DNA from 3 places in the Holtiella tumoricola genome. Region 3 is predicted to be linked to each of the others. Evidence: predicted binding sites of a transcription regulator. Region 3 holds the regulator's gene; each other region holds the start of a gene.

Evidence for each region. Region 3 encodes Rex, which represses fermentation and respiration genes when NADH is low (regulators of the CRP and FNR family bind a similar motif). Its sites were predicted from a motif close to ATTGTTAANTANTTAACAAT; they were not measured.
Region 1: a site for Rex is predicted at 3,951-3,970, ahead of asrA (anaerobic sulfite reductase subunit AsrA). Genes of this name have one in related genera too.
Region 2: a site for Rex is predicted at 4,334-4,353, ahead of serC (3-phosphoserine/phosphohydroxythreonine transaminase). Genes of this name have one in related genera too.

Annotation. Positions count from the first base shown of each region.
Region 1 is NZ_JAQIFT010000043.1:4,632-13,037, reverse strand. Features, by position in the region: gene hemA (glutamyl-tRNA reductase) at 1-679, opposite strand, end outside; gene asrC (sulfite reductase subunit C) at 896-1,945, opposite strand; gene asrB (anaerobic sulfite reductase subunit AsrB) at 1,957-2,751, opposite strand; gene asrA (anaerobic sulfite reductase subunit AsrA) at 2,744-3,778, opposite strand; gene PBV87_RS10255 (LysR family transcriptional regulator) at 4,031-4,912, opposite strand; gene mutY (A/G-specific adenine glycosylase) at 5,230-6,246, opposite strand; gene PBV87_RS10245 (hypothetical protein) at 6,291-6,722, opposite strand; gene PBV87_RS10240 (beta-galactosidase small subunit) at 6,836-7,789, opposite strand; gene PBV87_RS10235 (glycoside hydrolase family 2 TIM barrel-domain containing protein) at 7,773-8,406, opposite strand, start outside.
Region 2 is NZ_JAQIFT010000068.1:54,277-62,682, reverse strand. Features, by position in the region: gene PBV87_RS19570 (metallophosphoesterase) at 1-346, shown strand, start outside; gene PBV87_RS19565 (RsmF rRNA methyltransferase first C-terminal domain-containing protein) at 364-1,728, shown strand; gene PBV87_RS19560 (pseudouridine synthase) at 1,779-2,510, shown strand; gene PBV87_RS19555 (HAD family hydrolase) at 2,541-3,221, shown strand; gene argF (ornithine carbamoyltransferase) at 3,328-4,263, shown strand; gene serC (3-phosphoserine/phosphohydroxythreonine transaminase) at 4,398-5,489, shown strand; gene PBV87_RS19540 (phosphoglycerate dehydrogenase) at 5,486-6,643, shown strand; gene PBV87_RS19535 (ATP-binding protein) at 6,800-7,372, shown strand; gene rsxC (electron transport complex subunit RsxC) at 7,510-8,406, shown strand, end outside.
Region 3 is NZ_JAQIFT010000007.1:64,338-72,743, forward strand. Features, by position in the region: gene PBV87_RS01090 (aconitate hydratase) at 1-346, shown strand, start outside; gene PBV87_RS01095 (isocitrate/isopropylmalate family dehydrogenase) at 402-1,538, shown strand; gene PBV87_RS01100 (hypothetical protein) at 1,713-1,958, shown strand; gene PBV87_RS01105 (zinc ribbon domain-containing protein) at 2,057-3,325, shown strand; gene PBV87_RS01110 (GntR family transcriptional regulator) at 3,423-4,085, shown strand; gene PBV87_RS01115 (ABC-F family ATP-binding cassette domain-containing protein) at 4,125-6,071, opposite strand; gene PBV87_RS01120 (redox-sensing transcriptional repressor Rex) at 6,213-6,851, shown strand; gene PBV87_RS01125 (FAD binding domain-containing protein) at 7,266-8,054, shown strand; gene PBV87_RS01130 ((2Fe-2S)-binding protein) at 8,069-8,406, shown strand, end outside.

The sequences.
Region 1 (8,406 bases), on a different contig from region 3:
GTATAGCCTTGTCTATCTCATCTGCTAAATCACTTGCTTTACAGAATGTACGATTAGCAATATAGATTACTTCTGGCTCTTCTAAAGCTAGATATTTTAAAGCTAGTTTACTCATTTTCCCTGCACCTAGTACAAGTATCTTTTTATCTGCTAATGTTCCTAGCCTTTCTTTTAAAAACTTAATACCTATATAGCTAATAGATAGAGGATATTCTGATATTTTAAGTTCACTACGAATAAGTTTGCCACAAGTGATGGCTTCTCTAAATAGTTTATTGAGCACTTTTCCACTAGCACCTATCTCCATAGCAAAAGCATGTGCATCTTTTACCTGTCCAAGTATTTGATCTTCTCCAATAACTATAGACTTTAGACCTGCTGCTACATCAAATAGATGCTTAATTGCTTCTTCTCCCGTTTCTATATAAAGGTAGCTTTTTGCTTCTTGTCCTAATATTGTATTTAATAACTCATGTACATCTTCTATTGCATTTTCAATGTTCTTTGCTGCAATATAAAGTTCACTACGATTGCACGTTGAAACAATGACAAGTTCCTTGCTTGACTTTTCTAAAAGTATATCTATAATTTCCATCTTTTTAGAATCTGTAAAGCTTACTTTTTCCCTAACTTCGACTGGAGCCGTAACATGACTCAGTCCAATTACTGCAATATCCATTATCCACCTCTTAATTTAAGTCAATAAACTTTTGCATCCTTTATTATACTATATTTATTACCAGTTAAAAATACTACTAAACTCAAAATAATAATAATTATTACTTACCTAATAAAAAAGCAGAGTATTATAGAATGCCCCCTATAATACCCTGCCCATTTTATCTGATGTATATCAAATTAGTTTATCTTTTGTAAAGACTCTATAAACTAAATCTTAGTGGTGACCGTCTTGGCTACCAGGACCTGCTGAATTGTGTTTAGCAATTGGTTTAACGTTAATGTTAGCACGTTTTTCATCTTCATGCCAGTAAATACGTTCAGCAATTTGAGCTTCTGGATTAAGTTCAACACCTTCAAGAATAAGTTCTTTGAATTTGATGTATCCAGCTCTATCGATTAAGTGACCACCGTGAAGGTAAACTGGTTTGTAATCAAGTGCCCATGCAGAGAATTTTGGCCAGTTTCTGAAGATAGAAAGTACTACATCTTCTGTTACCCAGTTAGCAAACATTTTACCCATACGTGGATATTGTTTACCTGTACGACCACCAAGCATGATTCTATAGAATTTTTGAGGATCACGTGTCCATGCGCTTGTTGGACAAGCGATTACACACTCACCACAACCTACACAACAACATGTATCTTTTTCGATTTTACCATTTACTAATGAAAGTACGCGAGTAGCATGGTGTGAACAAGCTTCAACACATGCGCCACATCCGATACAACGATCTCTATCGTAGTTCATTTTAGCAATACCGATTACACCGAAGTCATTGAAGTGACCTTTACCACAGTCATTTGGACAACCTGAAACAGCTGTTTTAATGTGGTAGTGACTTGGGAATACTTCTTTTTCGATTTTTTTAGCTAATTCATGTGTATTGATATTAGCTTTAATACAATGTGTGTTACCGATACAAGCCATGATGTTACGTGCACCAATTGTTGGGTAACCTTTACCACATGTTTCCATTTCAGCGTCACATTCAACAACTTCTACTTCTTTGATGTATTCGTTGATGTATTCGTTAACTTCTGGAATGCTTGGATATTTAATACCTGGGATATTAAGTGTATGTCTCATACCTACGTGGAATGTGCCATCACCCCAAGTTTGTGCTATATGTTGTACAGCTTGTAAATGTTTCGCATCGATAATAGAACCTGGAACACGTAATTGTAACATGAATTCTCCAGCTATTTTAGATTGACGGAAACAGTTAATTCTGGTTGCTTTTACATCAATATCGTGATTCATTGTGTGGCCTCCTAGTCAATTAATTGTTTTGCTACAGTGTAGTTGAATACTGGTCCTTCAAGACATACGTATGTCTCATCGATACGGCAGTGTCCACATTTACCGATTGCACATGACATTTTTCTTTCAAATGAAACCCAGATTTTTTCTTCTGGAATACCTTGTTTTACACATTCAAGACCTGCAAAATGCATCATGATTGGTGGTCCAACGATTACTACTTCATAGTTATCACCAAAATCTTTGAATGGGATTTCTTCGATGAATTTAGTTACAAGACCTGTTCTAAATCCTTCTTTTTCATCTCTATCTAATGTGAAGATAGTATTGAATTTTTCTTCCCAAACTTTAAGTGTATCTTTGAAAAGGATACCGTTTTCATCTTTGAAACCTGCAATGATGTTTACGCTTTGTGCGAAACCTTCTTCATTTGCAAATTTGTTGATCATACTTTTAACTGGAGCAACACCTGTACCACCAGCGATGATTACAACGTTTTTACCTTTGAATTGATCTACTGGCCAACCTTTACCGTATGCACCACGAACGAATAAAGTATCACCTGCTTCAAGTTTGAATACTTCGTCAGTTACTTTACCAACTGCACGGATTGTGAAATCCATCCAGCCATCGCCGTAATCACTTACAGAGATTGGACATTCACCAATTTTAGGAAGTGATAATTGACAGAATTGACCATGTTCAACTTTAAGGTCACCTGTTGCAACTTTAATTGTGAATTCTGTTTCTGTTTCTTGTTTGAACTCAAGAATTTGACAAGCTACTGGCATTAATTCATTATGCATTGCATTCACCTCCGCAGATTTCTTTTACAGCTTTGTTTACTTTTTCGATTGTCGCTGAGAATGAGATGAACTCTGGACATCTTTCCGTACATCTACCACAACCTACACACATATGGCCTTCGCCAAATTTTTCGTTGTAATCATGGATTTTGTGAAGTGTTTTATATCTGTAACGAGCAGCAGTTGTTTTTCTAAAGTCATGACCACCAGCCATTTCGTCAAATCCTGCAACTTGACAAGATGCAGCAGTTCTTCTTCTTTCACCTACTGAACCATTTTCATTGTAAGCAATATCTGTTGTTGTGAAACATGTACATGTGCTACAAGCAATTGTACAGCTTCCGCAACTGATACAACGTTTGTTGAATTCATTCCACATTTCATGTTCTTTAAGTTTGTTAAGAACTTCTTTGTTTGGAATTGTTGGGATTGTAACTTTTGTTTGGTTTTCTTCGATGAATTTAACTGTGTATTCAGCTTCTTCTTTACCTTCAAAGTAAGGAGCGAATTTTTCATCTTTAACGCTAATAAGAACTTGTCCGTCTTCGAAGCGAGCAGCTAAGCCATAGTTATCTGTTTTGTTTGTTCCCATTGAACAGCAGAAACATGTATCTTCACTTGAAGAACATTCCATCATTACGTAGTTTACTTTATCTCTCATACGTTTGTAGAAAGTATCTTCAAAACCGTTTTCTAAGAAAATTTTATCTTGGTTCATTTGTGCATTAATATCACAAGGTCTAGCAAAGATTAAAACTTTTTTATCGTGAACTTTAGCTTCACGGTATTCATCTTCTGTGAAGTAGAATAAAGTTTGAGTGATTGGTGAAACCACATCTTTTGCTGGATAGTCAGATTTTTCGTCAAATACGATTTCTTCTACATTTTTGATCTCAGCGTAACGGATAATATCTGTATCTGAGTAACGTCCTGCTTTTGGAAATCTTTTTGGTGCATAAATTTTGTACTCTTTTCTTAATTCGTTAAAGAGACTGTTAACTGTTTCAAAGCTTAATTTATAGCCCATCTTCTTGTCCTCCATTCGCATATTCCCCCCGTTACATTTTTAACGGAGTGCTGTATCTCTATTATATGCCTATTTACCCCCCCTGCCTATAGCTATAGACAACTTTACAATTTAACATTTCAATGCTAACCATTATGTTTTGTAATGGTTATTTATAGGTTTACATATTGACTTTGATATTTTTCTAACATATGTTAATAAAAAAAGATAGACTCTTATATAACTCACTGACGTTATACAAAAGTCTATCCTTTATCGTTTATATTCCTTAAGTATTCTGATAAATGCTTCAACATCTTCATCAAGTACTTTGTCTTTAGGTAAAATATATGAATAGTTACGTTTAGGCTCTATTTCAAGAGGTAAGATTGTAAGTTCTTTGTCAAAGGCTGCATGGCTAACCACGCATTCCGATATAATAGTAATGCCTAAATCATTCTTAACTGCTTCCTTTACTGCATAGTTACTATTGAATACAATTACATTTCTTGGTGTAATATGATGCATCTTCAAAAAGAGATTTAAGTACTCTTGAGTACCAGAGCCCTCTTCCCTACTAATCCAAACTTGATCATTTAAATCTGATAAGTTAACAGGACTTTCAACCAGCTTTGATTGATTACTTACGGCAATAACCATTTTATCCTCATAAAAGTAATCTCTTATAAAGTCATAATACGGATCTATACCCTCTATTAATCCTATTTGTATTTCTCCCTCATTCATCATATCGCAAATATGAGCAGTATTTTCGATTAAGATTTCTAATTGTACATGAGGGTATGCCTCTGAGAAGGCACCAATAAGAGGTGGTAAATAATAATCACCTATGGTCTTACTTGCACCTACTACTATTTTCTTCTTAGCATGATGACTAAGTTTAAATATATCTTCCTTTAAGCAATCTATACCTGCTATTAAATCTTGGCCTCTCTCATATAAAAGCTGACCTTCTTTTGTTATCAAAACTTCTTTACTCTTACTTGATCGTTTTATGAGGGTAGTATCAAAGTAATTCTCAAGTCTTTTAATATGCAAACTTACAGTAGGTTGTGATAAGTTTACTTTTTTTGCTGCCTTTGTAAAGTTACGATCCTTCACTACTTGTATAAAAGTCTTAAGTTCTTCTAACATTTTTCTCCCTCCTTTTCAAGTCTATAATTTCATATAGTGTATAGGTTATAGTATATCACGTTTTTCGGGATATTTCTACACTATCCTTTCCTATTAAATGTTTCAAAACATATAATAAAAGAGTGGATCAGAACCGTATTCTGCCTCCACTCTTTTTGAGTACTCAATATCTTTTTGTTTTATAGGATTAAGAAATGAAGTACAGCACTATTGTCTTACTTCAATCTTAATCCTAAGTGAAATGGAAATATCATATAATTGATATAACTTTATTATACTATAGTTTTAAAAAATTTCCACCCATAATTTAATATTTGTTACAACTTTCTTAAAATCTTTGTAAAAGCCGTTGCTACAGGATACTCCTTAATTTGACCTTCAGGCACAAACTCACCAGTATTTTGTAAAATTCGATTTATTATTTCCTGTACTTTTTCATTATACTCTATAACAATAGGGCTCATCATCCAAACTCTATGAGTAAACACATGCTTCACTTGATCTAATACTTCAAATTCAATCCCCATCTTTTGAACAACTTCCCATTGTTCTAGTGTAATAAGAGGTACTCCCCATAGTGATGCCAGGAGTCCTTCATCTTTTCTTTTTTCTAGATAAATACTATCTTCTTTTTTAATAACAAGCGCTTTATAAAATTCTGGCTCTGCTTTTGTTTTACTTGATTTAACAGGATATTCTGTTTGTGCACCTTCATGATAAGCCATACATAATGTTTGCATTGGACATATATTACACTTAGGATTTTTCGGTGTACAAATAAGAGCACCTAATTCCATTAATGCCTGGTTAAAATTCCTTGCGTCTTCAGGCATCAATGACATCACTTTTGCTTCAAAAATCTTACGTGTCTTAGCTACAGCAATATCATCATCTATTAAAAATTGACGTGATAAAACACGCATTACATTGCCATCTACAGCTGGGTAAGGCAAGTTAAAAGCAATACTTAAAACTGCTCCCATAGTATAAGGTCCTATTCCTGGTATATCTTTTACCAATCTAGCTTCCATTGGAAACACACCATCATACTGCTCAGCTACAACTTTTGCACCCTTATGTAAGTTGTCTGCTCGCCTGTAGTAACCTAATCCTTGCCAATAAGTATAGACTTCTTCTTTGTCGGCACTAGCCAAATCCTTTACCGTTGGAAAACGCTCCATAAACCTTTCATAATAAGGCCTTACTGTATCCACTTGAGTTTGTTGAAGCATCACTTCTGAAACCCAAATACTATAAGCATCTCTTCTTTCTCTCCAAGGCATTTGTCTTTTATTTTTGTCAAACCATTCTAGTAAATATTGTTGATAGCTCACGTGTCTTTCCTTTCTTGTTCTTCTCTATTGGTCTTTTTTATATTTTATACCAAACCACACATCTTCATAGCATTTTCTACAAACTTCTTCATATTTTTTGGAACCTCTTCTAAATTAATTCGCTCATTTTGAAGTATTTTTTTTCCATAGTAAACACCCCATTCATGCTCATATGTGGGCTTCCCAACTTTTTCATCTAATAAATAAACTGGACCATCCAGGCTTATTTCTTCATAAACTTCTACATAAAAAGGCATTCCTTCGTAGGTTATAAAATCATCTTGATAAAGAGCAATTAGATATAAAAAGGCAACCTGTTTTTTCTCTATGTTATCCTCAAAACGGAGTATTTTCATTTGTTCAGATAAGCTCTCAAACCTTTCTCCCCTTTTCTCTAAGCCTAACAACTCTGCTTGCTCAAGTAACGAATAAAAATTTTCTTCATGCTTTTGATCTTTAAAATATTGTATTTTCATGCTAAGCTCCCCTTGCTTCTTGATAACTGGTTCTATCTTTTTAAATCTTATCATATTATTTCTTTTTTCTCTAATAAAAAAGTGGCTATCGCCACTTCTCTACTTGTTTTAATTTATCTCGAAATTATAAAAGAATACACTATGTCATGTTCACCACTTATACGATAGCCGTCTTCTACATCTGCTCCCCAACTATTAATACCTCCTACACCTCTTACAGCTCCTAAGATACTTACTACAGTCCTTCTTGCAAGTGGTAACTCCTCATGGTGAGTTGCATTTTCCAACTCTTCTGCAGTATAAGGAATACAAGAAAATGCAAAAGGTTTCTCTCCTTGTGAAAAACGTATTTTAGTTGTGACTTCATCTTTATCGGCATTATTTAAGGTTTTACTACGATAAATCTCTAGCCATTTTGTCTCCATATGTACATTACAATCTTGTGGCACCAAATACTGTGTAATAGGTAAGCCTTCTACGTGATACACCCCAAGCTTTCCTCCCGCCATTCTATCAGGATAAGTTTCTCCTGATAAGCCTTCATAAGTATAACCCGTTGCTGCAGTTGGCACCACAAAGCGCATACCAAATACCGGAAGTTCTGGTAATCCTTCTTTTCCAAAATAATGTACATGAACTTTAATTTCTCCGTTTGCTGTAACATCATACTTTACCTTTACTTCTGTTTTAGGTACTGTAATCGTTTCATAGATAAAACTTATGCTTAATTCATTAGCTGTTTCATTTCCTATAAATCGATTATTAAAAGGTGCTATGACTTGAGGCACTCTTTCTCCATCAATAGCTATTTCTATATCCTTACATGTCATAAACATATCTGCACTCAACCACATTCCAGATTTTATACCAAACCCACTGCCTCTATCATTATCTGTCATTGCACGCCAAAAAGTAGGTTTAGGCGTACGATAAAGCCATTCTTTACCTTCGATAACTAAAGATTCTAATCCACCATACTGATAAGAGAATATATAATGAAATCCTTCACCCAGTACACCTAACGTTACATCACCATATACTATTTTAAATTTATTTGTACAGTCCATAATAATAGCTTACCTCCTGTATCGCTGGTTTCTCAGTACGATTTGCAAATACAATTCCATTACCCGAGAATTCATAATCAGAAGGTCTATCATCAAAATCGCCTCCATAACGTAATACCATTTTCCCAGTAATTTCATCTTCTACCCAAAGCGCTTGATCAATGTAATCCCATATAAATCCCCCTTGATACATCTCATACTGATCAATTAAATCTATATAGCACTTCATCCCGCCTAAAGAGTTTCCCATATCGTGCATATACTCACATAATATAAAAGGCTTTTTAGGTTCATTTTCTAAATAGGCTCTAATCTCTTGTGGTGTTGCATACATACGACTTTCTACATCAGAAATAGTATCTTTATACTTAGGGTTATGATATACACCTTCATAGTGTACAAGTCTGGATGGATCTATCTTTTTGAAATACTCATGCATTGCTAAAAGGTTGTTGCCTGCATAAGATTCGTTTCCTAATGACCAAAATAGAACACAAGGATGATTTTTAAAAGTCTCAAAGTTTGTTTTTGCTCTATCTAACACAGCATCCTTCCATTTAGGATGACTTCCTGGAACATTCCATAAAGGTTCTATTGCTCCCATCTTTTGCCATGAA
Region 2 (8,406 bases), on a different contig from region 3:
TACAAGAGGATGGATGCACTTTGATGATGCTTCGCAGGAAGATAAAAAGATTTATTTAAGAGAGCAAGAACGCTTAAAACTTTCATTGCAAGATGGAATTAAAAAAGGTGCAGAAGAAATAATAGTGGCACTTCATTATCCTCCTACCAATGACAAAAGAGAAGATTCACCCTTTACTGCGCTTATTGAGCAGTATCCAGTGCGACAAGTAATGTATGGTCATCTTCATGATGAAACAGGATGGGAAAAAGCCTTAAAAGGAAGCTACAATGAACGAATGTACCACTTAGTTGCTGCAGATTACTTGGAGTTTTGCCCTAAATTAATATTAGAAATTACAGAATAAGATAAAGAGGACATAAAATGGAATTACCAGTTAAGTTTAAAGAAAAGATACAAGGACTTCTACAAGATGAGTTTGAAGCGTATTTAGACAGTTATAGCTTCCCAGAATATCAAGGCATTCGCATAAACACATTAAAGTTAGGGAAAGAAGCATGGGATAACATTTGTCCTTTTGAAGGGCTAGAAGCTGTATCTTGGTGTAAGGAAGGTTACTATTATCAAGAAGGGGATAGACCAGGGAAGCATCCATACTATCATGCAGGGCTTTATTATATGCAAGAACCAAGTGCGATGGCACCAGGTGCTTATATTCCAATTGAAGAAGGAGATAAAGTACTAGACCTTTGTGCTGCTCCTGGAGGTAAATCTACACAAGTAGGTGCTAGGTTAGGTCAAACAGGACTACTTGTAAGTAATGATATTAGTGCGACGCGTGCTATGGCTTTGATGAAAAATATTGAGAACTTTGGTATACGTAATAGCATGATTACAGCAGAAACCTCTGAACGTTTAGCAACCAAGTTCAAAGGTTATTTTAATAAAATTTTAATAGATGCGCCCTGTTCAGGTGAAGGAATGTTTAGAAAAAATGAAAATGCAGTAAAGAGTTGGGAGACTCATGGTATTGAACATTGTTGCACCCTTCAACGTATCATATTAGAAGATGCTTACACAATGCTTAAAACTGATGGGATGATGCTGTATTCAACCTGTACCTTTTCACCAGAAGAAAATGAAGGAATGATAGAAGCATTTTTAGAAAAACATCCTGATTGTCAGATTATACCTTTAACAGGTGTTGGTGGCATTAAACAAGGCAGACCAGAATGGAGTGATTCTAAAAAAGATACTCTAAGTGGAGCGTTAAGATTGTGGCCACATCATTTAAAGGGTGAAGGGCATTTTGTATGTCTTATTCAAAAATTAGGTGAGGCTTTTGACGAAACTAAGCGTCTATCTATTAAAAAGCGTATTAAAGATATTCCTATTTTAAAAGAGTTTATTGAAACAAATACACATCTAGATATTAATACACCGATTATTGAACTTAAAAATAAAATTTACTTACAAACAGAAGATGCACCGGATTTAGAAGGGCTTCGTGTGATACGCAGTGGGATGTATTTAGGTGAGGTTAAAAATAAACGTTTTGATCCTTCACAAGTATTAGCTTTAGCCTATCCAAAAGAAATGTTTAAAAATTATATCGACTTACAAATAGAAGATGCAAATGTGATAAAATACTTAAAAGGTGAGACTCTACTTATAGAAGCACCAAAAGGTTTTAATGTAATAGGTGTAATGGGACATCCTTTAGGATGGGTAAAAAGTCAAAATGGAACACTTAAAAACTTATATGCTACGAATTGGCGTATGATGTGATAGATGCTTTACATGAGACAAATATAATAAGAAATGATGGTAGATATAAAATGATAGAAAAGAAAATGCGACTTGATAAATATTTAGTGCATACAGGATATGGTTCTCGCTCAGAAGTCCAACAACTTATAAAAAAGAAAAAGGTCAAAGTGAATGGGGAAGTTGAAAAACGTCCAGAATGTAGTATTAGCCCTAGTGAAGCAGTTGTTACACTAGGTGAGGAAGTAGTAGACTATAAGCCTTTTTATTACTATATTTTAAATAAACCAGCAGGCTATATTACTGCAACCGAAGATCCAAGACAAGAAACGGTGATGGATCTTTTAGACCCTGTAACAAAAGGGAGAAGTTTAGCACCTGTTGGAAGGTTAGATAAAGATACAGAAGGGTTACTTCTCTTAACCAATGATGGAAAAATGGCACATAGTCTTTTATCACCTAAGAAGCATGTAGATAAATGTTACTATGCTGAGGTAAATGGTAAGGTAGTAGAAGCTGATATTGAAGCTTTTGAGTCAGGTGTAGAGATTGGTGAAGCAAAACCTTGTATGCCAGCAGGACTTGAAATTATAGAGGCAAATGAAGAAACCTCTAAGGTTTATATTACAATTAGAGAAGGTAAGTTCCATCAAGTGAAGCGTATGATGAAAGCTGTAGGTAAGGAAGTAACCTATTTAAAACGTGTAAGTATGGGGGATTTTAAATTACCAGAGGCATTAGCAATTGGTGAATATCGTCAATTAACAGATGAAGAACTTGGTCAGTTAACAATGAATAACTAGATAAAAAATATTAGCTTGAGGGGGAATGGTATGAAACGTACATTTGATGCAGTGATTTTTGATTTAGATGGAACATTAGTAGATTCTATGTGGGTATGGTCTAAAATTGATGAAGATTATTTAGGTCGTTATGGTATAGAAGTAGATGAGATGCTTGAATCAGAACTTGAAGGTATGAGTTTTACAGAGACGGCTGAATATGTTAAAAACCGTTTTCAGCTTGAAGATAGTGTAGAAAAGATTAAAGCAGATTGGAATCAGATGGCATCTGACTTCTATAGAGCACAAGTGCCACTAAAAAAACATGTGCGTGAGTTCTTGGAATATCTAGAATCACAAGATATTAAGATGGGCATTGCAACAAGTAATTCTCATGAATTAGTGGAGATTGTACTTGAGGCACATGGTATGCGTCAAAAGTTTGCAAGTATTCGTACCTCTTGTGAAGTAGAAAAAGGAAAACCTTATCCCTATGTATATCAGCAAGTTGCAAAGGATTTAGACGTTGAACCTACACGCTGTCTAGCTTTTGAAGACGTACCTAATGGCGTACTTGCGGCAAAAAGAGCAGGGATGACTATCTGTGCAATTCGTGACCGTCAAGTAGCGGAAATGGAAGAAGTTCTTAGGCAGGAAGCAGATTATTTTGTTGAAGACTACAAACAAATTATAGAGTATTATGAATCAGAACATAAAAAATCCTATGCATAAAATTTGCATGGGATTTTTTTATAAAACTATTGATTTAAATAAATATTGAAGTATAATATTTATAAAAATACAAATTATTAAATAAATATAAATTAGGAGTGATGATATGTTTGGATTAAAAGGTAAATCGTTTTTAACTTTACATGATTTTTCAAGTGAGCAAATAGGAGAGTTATTAGAACTAGCAGCAGTACTTAAAGCAAAGAAAAAGATGGGAATTAAAGGAGAGACTTTAAACGGAAAAAATGTAGCTCTTATTTTTGAAAAACCTTCCACACGTACACGTTGTGCTTTTACAATAGCATGTACGGATGAAGGTGCACACCCAGAGTATTTAGGTAAAAATGATATCCAACTAGGTTATAAAGAAAGTGTTAAAGACACAGCGCGTGTACTTGGCCGTATGTTTGATGCTATTGAATTCCGAGGTTTTTCTCAAAAAACAGTAGAAGAGTTAGCAGAGTATAGTGGTGTACCTGTTTACAATGGATTGACAGATATGTATCATCCTACACAGATTTTAGCAGACCTCCTTACTGTCAAGGAGCACTTAGGGAGCTTAAAAAGAAAGAAATTTATCTATATTGGAGATGGGCGTAATAACATGGCCAATAGTCTTATGATTGGGTGTTGTAAAATGGGTATGCATATGGTTATTATTGCACCAGAAAGTTTATGGCCTGAGTCAGGTCTAGTTACAACTTGTACAGCATATGCTAAGAAGAGTGGGGGGAGTTTAACTATAACAGAAGATCTTAATAGTGTAAAAGGGGCAGATGTACTTTATACAGATGTATGGTGCTCAATGGGTGAAGAAGAAAAAGCGTCAGAACGTATTAAAATGTTAAAGCCTTACCAAATTAATATGGATCTTATTACTAAGACTGAAAATGAAAATGTGATTTTTATGCACTGCTTGCCTGCAGTTAAAGAAAATGAAGTGACAGAGGAAGTATTTGAGTCTAAGTATTCTGTTGTATTTGATGAAGCTGAAAATCGTATGCATACTATAAAAGCTGTTATGGTAGCAACATTAAGCTAAAATGAAAAAATAATACAACTTGGCATCATTATTCTAAAAGTTTCAGAAAATTATTGACTAATTAATAGAAATTATCTATAATTTAACATTATACTACACTAAAGTGTAAAAGAATCTAAGAGGAGGATGTCAAGATGAGAGTATATAACTTTTCAGCAGGACCTGCTGTATTACCACTTGAAGTATTAGAAAAAGCACAAAGAGAACTTGTATGCTTTGAAGATGCAGGAATGAGTGTAATGGAGATGAGCCATAGGTCCAAAGCGTATATGAAGATTATTGAAGAAGCAGAGGCAAAGCTTCGTAGTCTGATGAATATACCGGATCATTATAAAGTGCTTTTTTTACAAGGTGGTGCTTCACTTCAATTTGCAATGGTACCTATGAATTTGATGGTGGGTTCAAAAAAAGCAGATTTTATTGATAGTGGTGTTTGGTCATCAAAAGCCATTAAAGAAGCTAAAAAATTTGGGAAGGTTAATGTGATTGCATCCTCCAAATCTGATACTTATAGCCATATACCAACTTATAAGAAGAGTCAATTTGACAAAGATGCTGACTATGTTTACATTTGTGAAAATAATACCATTTATGGTACGAAATTTAAAACATTACCTGAAACGGGTGATGTACCATTAGTAGCGGATCTATCTTCTTGCATCATGTCTGAAGTTATCGATGTCACAAAATATGGTGTAATCTTTGCAGGTGCTCAAAAGAATTTAGGGCCAGCAGGTGTTACAGTTGTCATTATACGTGAGGATTTGGTAGGAAAAGCAGATGAGATTATACCAACTATGTTGAACTACCAAACACATGTAGATAATGATTCTATGTTTAATACACCACCAACTTATGCTATTTATATGCTTAAACTTGTATTTGAATGGGTAGAAGCACAAGGAGGTGTTGCTGCTATTGAAGCACGTAACAAAGAAAAAGCAGCACTTCTTTACGACTTCTTAGACCAATCTGAACTTTTTAAAGGAACAGCAGCAATAGAAGATCGTTCCTTAATGAATGTACCATTTGTAACAGGAGATGAAGTACTTGACGCAGCCTTTGTTAAATCCGCTACAGCTTGTGGACTTGTCAACTTGAAGGGACATAGGAGTGTAGGTGGTATGCGTGCAAGCATTTATAATGCAATGCCTATAGAAGGTGTAAAAGCATTAGTCGACTTTATGAAAGCATTTGAGATTGAGCATAAGGAGGCGATGAAATGAATAAAATCTATACTTTAAATAAAATTTCTTCTAAGGGGATAAAGTTATTTGGAGAAAATTATCTTGTTCAAGATTCATTAGAAGAGGCAGATGCAATTTTAGTAAGAAGTGCCAAGATGCATGATATGGAACTACCAGTCCATGTTAAAGCTATTGCAAGAGCCGGTGCTGGTGTGAATAACATTCCCGTTGAAAGTTGTGCAGAAAAAGGAATCGTTGTCTTTAACACACCAGGTGCTAATGCAAATGCGGTTAAAGAAATTGTCATTGCAGGCCTTCTGCTTTCCTCTAGAAAAATAGTAGAAGGCATTAACTGGGCAGGGACATTAACAGAAAATGTAGCTAAGGAAGTAGAAGCAGGTAAAAGTGCTTTTATAGGACCAGAAATTCTAGGTAAAAAGTTAGGGGTTATAGGACTTGGTGCAATAGGTGTTATGGTTGCTAATGCAGCACAAGCGCTTGGGATGGATGTTATAGGTTATGATCCATATATATCTGTTGATGCAGCGTGGGGGATTTCACGTCATATTCATCATGCACTTTCACTTGAAGAAATTTTAACAGAGGCAGATTATATTACGATACATGTCCCCCTTACACCAACGACTAAGAATATGTTTAATGATGAAGCTTTTGCAAAAATGAAAAAAGGTGTGCGTATTCTTAATTTTTCACGTGATACTTTAGTAGATAACGAAGCCATACTAAGAGCAATTCAAGAGGGAATTGTTGAAAAATATGTAACAGATTTCCCGGTAGATGGACTTATTGGTCATCCTAATATTTTAATCATTCCACATTTAGGAGCCTCAACACCTGAATCAGAAGAAAACTGTGCAGTGATGGCTGTTAAACAGGTGAAAGATTACTTAGAAAATGGTAATATTGTAAACTCAGTAAATTTCCCGCAATGTGAGATGTCATGGAATGCTGCATTTAGACTAACAATTATACATAAAAATATACCTGCTATGATTGGAAAGATTACAAATATTATTGCAGAAGAAGGCATTAATATTTCAGATATGCTTAACAAGAGTAAAGGAGAATGGGCATACACAATGATTGATACGGATACAAAAGTAACCGATCAAAATGTTCAAAATATCTTAGATATTGATGACATTATTAATGTGAGAGTCCTTTCAAAATAGATAGGTGAAAAGAGGGACTGTTACAGGACAGTCTCTTTTTTTGTAGCTATATCATTATTTGGAATAATAAAAGAGATGAAATAGGAATGAGGTTCTGATATTATAGAGAGAATAGTTGAAAAAGTATAAACTAATTAGGGAGAAAGGGTGCTTAAGATGAAGGAGTTATCACTACATATTTTAGATATTGTACAAAATAGTATTAGGGCAGAGGCAAATTGGATTAAGGTTATTGTAGATGAAGATCCTGAGAGTAATTGGTTGACTATTTCGATTGAGGATAATGGTAAAGGGATACCAGAAGGTATTAAGGCTACTGTGACCAATCCATTTACGACAACAAGAACATTGAGGAAGGTAGGGCTAGGTCTTCCTTTATTTAGTCAATTATGTGTAGAGTGTGAAGGAGAGCTAAAGGTTACAAGTGAAGAAGGGAAGGGAACTTGTATTATTGGAAAACTACGCTACGATCATATTGATCGTTTACCTATAGGGGATGTGGCAAGTACAATGAAAACACTGATTCTGGCTAAATCAGATATTCACTATGTTTATGAGCATCATTATAGGAAGCAAATTTTTATATGTGATACTGAAGAAATTAAAGGAATGCTAGAGGGAGTGCCTATACAGGATTTAGAAATTCTAGAGTGGGTCGAGAACTTTATTAAAAATAATGTAGAGGCATTGTATGAATGTTGGAAGAATAATGTAAACATTGATAAATAATAAACTTATCCCAAATTGGTTGAGAAAACGGATTATTAAGTTTATAATTTTTATAGGATAGGTCAAAAATTGTCTTATTCTTATAGTTATTATACTCACATTTTACTAAAAGTAAGACAGAGAAAGGGAGGAGTACAATGAAGCACTTAAGTTTTAAAAAGGGTATACACCCTAAGTATCACAAAGAACTTACTAATGCCAAACCAATTGAGCTTTTATTGCCTAAGGAAGAATTAGTATATCCAATGCAACAACACATTGGTAGCCCATGTAAGCCACTTGTGAAAAAAGGAGATCGGGTGTTAGTTGGACAAAAAATTGGTGAGCCAACAGGTTTTGTGGGTGCCCCTATTCACAGTAGTGTATCAGGAACCGTTAAAGTGGTAGAAGAGAGAGTGAACCATCAAGGGCATCTTGTAATGTGCGTTGTTGTAACAAATGATTTTACATATGAAGAGATATTAGAGTTAAAAGATGGTGGAGTAGAGGACTATACAAAACTTACCAATGAAGAGATTGTAGCTATTATTAAAGAAGCTGGTTTAGTTGGGATGGGTGGTGCAACTTTCCCGACGTTCATTAAGTTATCACCACCAAAAGATAAGGTAATTAAACATATTATAGTAAACGGTGCTGAGTGTGAACCCTATCTCACTTCTGACCACAGGGTAATGTTAGAAGAAGGTGAGCGCATTATAGCAGGACTGAAAATTTTATTGCATATGTTCAAAGATGCAACAGCATTTGTTGGTATTGAAGACAATAAGATGGATGCAGTAGAAAATATGAGTAGGTTATGTGAAAAAGAATCAAAAATAGCAGTAAAAGTCCTTGAGACCAAATATCCTCAAGGTTCAGAAAAACATCTGATTTATGCGACAACAGGTTTAGAAGTACCTAGTGGGAAGTTGCCAGCAGATGTGGGAGCTATTGTTCTTAATGTAGATTCCATTGTAGCCATTTGGAGAGCTGTTACAAAGGGTAGACCGATTATGAGACGAATCGTTACTGTAACAGGAAATGGTGTTAAAAAT
Region 3 (8,406 bases):
CAATTATGGTCAAGGTTCTTCCCGTGAGCATGCTGCACTTGCACCACTCCAACTTGGTATTCGTGCTGTTCTTACAAAGAGCTTTGCACGTATTCATAAAGCAAATTTAATTAATTCAGGTATTTTACCACTTGTGTTTGTAAATCCAGAAGACTATCACACTATTGATGTGATGGATGAATTAGATATTTTAGATGTTAAAGCAAAAGTAGAGACAGAAGACTATTTAACAGTGAGAAATACAACGAAGGGTCTAGATTATAATGTGAAATTAGAAGTATCTGATCGTGAAAGACAAATGCTCCTTTTAGGTGGGAAAATCAACATGATTAAAGAAGCACAATAAGAAAGTAGATCAAATGAAATAAGACAAAGAGTGATATTAAGGGAGGACATAAAGAATGGAAAAATTACAGGTAGCAAGTGAACATTTTGCAAAAATCGTTGAAGAGCAATTAGCACGCGTAGAACGTATGAAACAAGATCCAGGACCTGTGGACTATGAAACCATGGATAAAATTATTATCGGATGTTGTGGTGGAGATGGAATTGGGCCTGCTATTACAGCAGAAGCGGAACGCGTACTTAAAGCTGTTTTAAAAGATGAAGTAGAAAGTGGAAAAATTGAGTTTAGAACCATTGAAGGTTTAACCATTGAAAATCGTATTGCTGTAAATAAAGCAATTCCAGATGATGTATTAGAAGAACTTAAAGCTTGTGATATCATTCTTAAGGGACCAACAACTACACCATCAAAAGGTGATGGACCTAATATTGAAAGTGCCAATGTAGCAATGCGTCGTGAATTAGACTTATTTGCAAATGTACGTCCTGTAAGTGTCCCAGAACTTGGTATTGATTGGACTTTCTACCGCGAGAATACAGAAGGTGAATATGTACTTGGTAGTCGTGGTATACATATTGATGAGGATGTAGCTTTTGATTTTAGAGTAATCACAACACAAGGGGTTAAACGTATTGCAAGAGCAGCTTTTGAATTTGCACGTAAAAATGGAAAAAAACGTGTTGCAATTATTACAAAAGCAAATATTCTCAAGAAAACGGATGGTAAGTTCTTAGAACTTTGCTATGAAGTAGCTCGTGAATATCCAGAGATTGAGGCTGATGACTGGTTTGTAGATATTATTTCAGCTAACTTAATCAATGAAAAAGTAAGAAGTGGTTTTGAAGTATTTGTACTTCCAAACTTATATGGTGATATCATTACTGATGAAGCGGCTCAAATTCAAGGTGGAGTAGGAACAGCAGGTAGTGCCAATGTTGGGAATCGTTATGCCATGTTTGAAGCTATCCATGGTAGTGCACCACGTATGGTAGAAACAGGGCGCGCGCAGTATGCTAATCCAGCAAGTATGATCAAAGCAGCAGAACTTCTTCTTCGTCATATTGGTTATAAAGATAAAGCTGATTGCGTCATTAGGGCACTGAATATTGCCAATGAAACAGTAAAATTGACAGGTCGTAGTGATGGTGCTACAGGTGCTGAATTTGCAGATTGTGTAATTAATAATCTATAAGATATAAGGTTTTAATAGAATACAAGAGAGGCTGTTGCACCAGGTGTAACAGCCTTGTTTAATATCTAAAGCATTAAAAAAGAATATATTTCATATATTTAAATAAAAAGTCAAAGGGCTAAGTGAAATTACATTTTATCTATAAAAGGTGAAGTAATTGAAGGGGGGAGTAAGATGAAGAGAAAATGGGATTTTGTTAAAACGCCAGGGGAATGGATCGGAATAACATGTATAGGTATGAGCTTGATCTCAGTTCTTATGATGTATATACAACAATGTAATTACTGGAATGATGTGGTTGAATTATTTTGTTTAGGTGGAGGCTTGCTCCTTACATATAAGGAAGGAATATGGGTAAAGGTATTAGCTGGAACCTTTTATTTTATATTTATTGTATTTATTATAGGAGAATTTATTTAATAAAAGATAAAAAATTTTATATAGAGGGAGGCATAAATTGGACAACCATCTTCATATATTTTATTAGTACAAAAGTATAATAAAATGGGGGGAAACCAATGAAGGTGGAAAAAAGGGTTATTATAGGAGTTGGTATTGCGGTATGTCTTATAGTGATTACATCATGTTGCTTATGGAGTAGCTATAAAGGTCAGTCCAAGTATATTTTGAATAAATATTTAGAAGCTATTAATAATAGAGATTACAGTACTGCAGTGTCATATATGTATAAAGATGAAAAGCTTTTAAGCTTTACTGAAGAAGCGTTATCTAATTTTATACAAAATTATTTTGAGGAAAAAGAATTTATAAAAGTAAAGGCGACATCTAGTAAGATAGGTGACCAAAGTAAAGATGCTAAAAAGAAATTTTATGAGGTTAAATATAATTTCGCAACGAAAAGTATTACTAATACACTAAGCCTTATACAGATAGAAAATAAGTGGCAGGTTGTTTTTCCGTTTCGTATAGAAGATATTCATATTTATACACCATTAGGTTCAAGTGTATGGTTTGACGATCAGCAAGTAACAGATAAAGAGGATAATAAATATGTAGTTAAGAATGTATTACCTGGGAATTATGTGGTACGTGTTGTCTTTCCTAATGAAATGTGTGGAGATTATGTAACGACTATTAATGTTCCTACAGAAACAGAAGTAATTGTACCTTATCAAACTGTAGAAGTAAGCGTAGAGTGTATGAGTGGTACAGTTGTAGAGCTAGGAGGAGAGCAACAAGTTAATAAAGATGGGGTTGTGTTATTTGAGAATGTATTAGAAGGGACATATCCTTTAAAGATTTATGATACATATGGTAATATTGAAACATATGAAGAGCCTATTAGTGTTTCACAAGAGAATAGAAGTTTCAATGTTGAAAAGTTTACACTTTCTACTTTAGGGAATGAAAGGCTTAAAAAGAGTGTTGATAATTTTTATAGTGCCTATATTGATGGAATTAAAAATCATGAAAGTAATTTTATCAATGATTTTGCTGTAGCAGAAATTAGTGCACATTTAATAGAAGAATTTGAAGCATGGTTTGTGGATGGAAAGAATTTAAAAGATGCTAGGATGGAAGTAGAAATTGAACAAATTAATATGAACAGTGAAGGTGTAGTAGAAGTAGAAACCCTTGAAGTTGTAAAAATGACTAATAAAGAAGCAGATGCAGGCGGAAAGATTTATGAAAGAGAATATCAAGTTACTTTAAAGTGGATTATGGAGCTTATTCGTGAGGGTGAAAGTTATAAATTGAAGGATAGAACCATAGCAGAAAGCCTTGTTTCTTATAAGGATAAAGATGGAAGATGGGTTGCTTATTAAAAATAGAAAAAACCATTGCACTTTTCTTAGAATTTGTTAGAATAAGGTTTGTATACATAGATACGCGTACCAAAAGGTGCGGGTAAGGAGGACAAAAGTGAGTTACAGTACAGCTGGAACAGACAAAGCTTCTTTAAGGGGAAGAGTATTTAATGCAATTAGAGAAGCTATTTTAGATGGGAGCTATAAGCCAGGGGATGTTTTACGTGAAAGTACAATAGCCAATGAACTAGGGGTAAGTAGAACACCTGTAAGAGAAGCGATTAGACAGCTAGAACTTGAAGGATTAGTACAATCTATTCCAAATAAAGAGACCGTTGTAGCAGGGATTACAGATGAAGATGTTGAAGATATTTATCTTATTAGATCAAGGTTAGAGGGGTTAGCAGCACGAAAAGCTGCAACAAAAATTACAGAAGAAGATTTAAAACAAATGGAAGAGATTCTAGCACTTACAGCTTTTTATGTTGAGAAGAATGAGTTTAATCAATTAAAAGAGTTAGATCATAAGTTCCATGATATTATTTATAATGCAACGCGTAGTAAGACGCTTAACCATATTTTATCGGATTTTCATCATTATGTACAAAAAGCAAGGAAGGCTTCTATTTCTACACCAGGTAGAGCTAAAGAGTCTTGGAAAGAGCATGAAGCTATCTATTTAGCACTTAAAGAACGAGATGGTGAAAAAGCGGAAAAACTTGTTGGACAACATATTAAAAACGTTGAATACAATATGCATATTAATACAAATGAATAATAAAAGGGCCTTGCAATGTCATGCAATGGCCCTTTTGGTTTAGTTTAAACTTTCCAGTTCTTCTGAAGTAGACTCCCAGTTAGCATAAAGCTCTGTAATATATATTTCAACTTCGGATTTTTTGTTCATGACTTCGCGAGATTTATCAGGGTTAGTATAGACTTCTTCTAGACAAAGTTGCTCATCTAATTCTAGAACGAGAGTTTCTTGAACTTCAATTTGACTTTCAATATCTTTAAGTGTTGTTTGAAGTTTTTTTATCCGATTTTGTAATTCCTTTTGTTTTTGCCAATCTTCTTTGGTAGAAGCTGTTGGAGAAGTAGTTGTAGATTGATGAGATAAATTTGTGCCAGTAGGGGCGTTTGTACTTACTGAATGAGAAGTAGAAAGTTCTTTTTTCTTTTCCATAAAGTAATCGTAGTCACCTAAATACATAGCCATATTATCTTTTGACATATCTAAAACTTTAGTAGCTGTTTGATTGATGAAGTAACGGTCGTGTGAAACATAAAGGATTGTACCTTCATATTGATTCAGTGCATTTTCAAGAACTTCTTTGGACATCATATCAAGGTGATTAGTTGGCTCATCAAGGATGAGGAAGTTAGCTTTTGAAAGCATGATCTTAGCAAGTGCAACACGGCCTTTTTCACCACCGCTAAGGGCATGAATAGGTTTAAAAACATCTTCACCTGTAAATAGGAAAGATGCCAACATGTTACGGATTTCAGTATTTGTAAGATCAGGAAACTCATTTTGAATTTCTTCTATAATACTAGCATGTTGATTTAGGGTAGCATGTTCTTGATCATAGTAACCAATGTATACATTGGTGCCAAGTGTAACTGTTCCAGTTGTAATAGCGCTTGTACCCATAATCATACGGAAAAGAGTGGTTTTACCAATTCCATTAGGACCTACAATAGCAACCTTCTCACCGCGTTTGATATCAAAGTTAATATGGCTAAAGAGTGCCCCATCTTCAAATGACTTAGATAATTCTTTAACAGTGAGGACATCGTTTCCACTAGTAATACGTGGTGTAAGTACTAGATTCATAGGCTTGTCATCTATGGTAGGTAGGTCCATAACTTCTATTTTATCTAAAAGTTTTTCACGGCTTCTTGCACGTTTGATAGATTTTTCTCGATTAAATTGACGAAGTTTAGCGATAACAGCACGTTGTTTGGCAATTTCTTGTTGCTGTTTTTCATATTGATGCATAGCTGCTTCATAGACTTTTTCACTTTCAATGATAAAGTTACTATAATTGCCATTATAGACCATAGCACGACCAAATTCTAAGTGAACGACTTTCGTTACAACACGATCAAGGAAGTAACGGTCATGAGAGATTACAAGAACTGCACCTTTGTAACTTCTTAAGTAATTTTCTAACCATTCTGTAGCTGCGATATCAAGATGGTTAGTTGGTTCGTCAAGAAGGAGAAGGCTAGGCTCTTCTAAAAGAAGCTTAGCAAGGGCAACACGTGTTTTTTGACCACCGGATAAAGTGGTAATGGGTTGATTATAAATTTCTTCTTTAAGGCCTAATCCTTTTAGAACACCTTTTACAAGACTTTTATATTCATAGCCCTTTTTATCTTCAAAAGTTATACGGAGTGCATCGTACGTATGGGTTAATTCCATAGAATGAGTACGAGAAATTTCTTCTTCCATTTGATGAAGCTTAGCTTCTAATGCAATGACCTCATCAAATACATGAAGTAATTCCTCATATACCGTATGAGTAGAATTAAACTGCATATTTTGTTCTAAGTAACCAATAGTGGATCCTTTTGCAAAAAATAGATCACCTTCATCAGGGTGAAGTTCCCCAGTTAAAATTCGGAATAAAGTTGTTTTGCCGGCCCCGTTATTTCCAACTAGGGCAACTTTTTCTGTATCTTCTATATGAAATGAAACATCTTTTAACACAAGTTCTTCGTTAAAAGACTTACGAATACCATGACAATTAGCAATCATAAGTGAACCTCCTCATTATTGTAGTTTCATATTAACAGAAAAACGACAAAAATAAAAGCTATGAATGAACTATGTAGATTGACAAAAAAAAAACTAAAATGCTATACTATAGAATAAGAGTAAAAAGAAGGAGGTAAAGATGTGACTGAAGAGAGAAAGATTTCAATGGCAGTAATTAGAAGATTGCCAAGGTACTATAGGTATTTAGGAGAATTGCTTGACAATGGCGTAACTAAAATATCTTCTAGAGAACTAAGTGAAAAAATGAAAGTTACAGCTTCTCAAATTAGGCAGGATCTTAACAACTTCGGCGGTTTCGGACAACAAGGATATGGATATAATGTTGAATATTTACACAAAGAGATCGGAAAAATATTAGGACTTGAAAATACACATAGTATGATTATTGTAGGGGTAGGGAATTTAGGACAGGCTCTTGCAAATTATACAAGCTTTGAAAAGCGTGGTTTTAATTTAATCGGATTATTTGATGTCAATCCAAGACTTGTAGGTATGAGTATTCGTGGAATAGAAGTTCTGGATATAGACAAAATGGAAGAGTTCGTTAAGGAACATAAAGTAGATATTGCTATTTTGACAATGCCTAAGACTAAAGTTAAAGAAACAGCCGAAAATCTGGCTAAATGGGGTGTAAGAGGTTTATGGAACTTCTCACCTGTAGATTTATTTGTACCAGACGGCGTACAAGTAGAAAATGTACATTTATCACATTCATTAATGACATTAGCTTACAGAATTAATGAATGTGAAGGTGAATAAAATCAATAACTTCCAAACTATATGGAAAGTCGTAAACTTAGAATGTTCGTCTATCATACGTTGAAAAATAACAGAGATAGATGGACATTTTTTTATACATTTATCTTAGAAAAAAGATAAGAATGATAGCAGAATATAATAAAAGAATTCCGAACATTTTTTTTGAAAAAATAAGTGGTTCTATATAAAATGAAGAAAAAATAGAACTATAAAGTCGATAGAAATGAAAAATGTTCGAAATTGTATTGACTTACGTAAGTTTACATTCTAATATAATAATTAGAGAAATTATTATAGGATTTTAAAAAAATAATTAAGAAAATAGATAGAGGGAAGCTAGAAAACTGTAGTTTTTCTCTTTTTTAGCGCCTAAAATATTTTAAAAATAGATTTAATATAAAAGGAGAGTCTTGCGTGATTACCATTAACCAGTATTTATTAGCAACTAGTTTAGAAGAAGCGTACGAAACGCTTGTAGCCAACAAGAAAAATGTTATTTTAGGGGGCATGCTATGGCTTAAAATGGGTAAACAAGCTGTACATACTGCTATTGATTTATCTAAACTTGGACTTGACCAAATTACAGAAACAGATGAATACATTGAAATCGGATGTATGACAAGCCTAAGACAGGTAGAAACAAGTAGGCTTTTACAAGAGCATTTTGATGGTATTGTAGCAAATTGTGTTAAGGACATTGTAGGAACACAATTTAGAAATGTTGCAACTATAGGTGGAAGTGTATTTGGAAGATTTGGTTTTTCAGATGTATTAACAGCACTGCTTGCTTTAGATACTTATGTGGAACTTTACAAAGGTGGTGTTATGCCTTTAGAAGACTTTGTAAATGCAAAGAGAAATAAAGATATACTTGTAAAAGTTATGATCCGAAAAAGTGATAGTAAAGCGAGCTATCATACTCAGCGCAATAGTGCAACAGATTTCCCAGTACTTGCAGTAGCTGTAAGTCAGGCTGATGAAGGCGTAAAAATTTCGGTAGGGGCAAGACCTCATAAAGCAAAACGTGCCTATGAAGCAGAAGCTTTATTACAAGGTGGTTTAACAGAATCTACAATTGAGGCGGCTGCACAAAAGGTTGTAGAGGAGTTAGATTTTGGGACTAACTTACGAGCAGGTGAAGCTTATCGCAAACAGTTAGCACAAGCATTAGTTAAAAGAGCTATAGATGAGATTAGAGCATAAGTGAGGAGAGCATCATGAAAATAAAAGTATGGATTAATAATAAAGTACATGAAAGAGAAATTGAAAGTGATTTACTCCTTATTGATTTCTTGCGTAGTGAAGGTTATTACAGTGTAAAACGTGGTTGTGATACAGCTAATTGTGGCTTATGTACAGTGTGGTTAGATGAAGTACCTGTTTTATCTTGCTCAACATTAGCAGCACGTGCAAATGGAAGAAAGGTGACAACATTAGAAGGGCTTGAAGAAGAAGTTAAAGTATTTGCAGAATTTATGGCTAATGAGGGTGCAGAACAATGTGGTTACTGTAGCCCAGGCTTTATTATGAACGTATTAGCAATGAAAAAAGAATT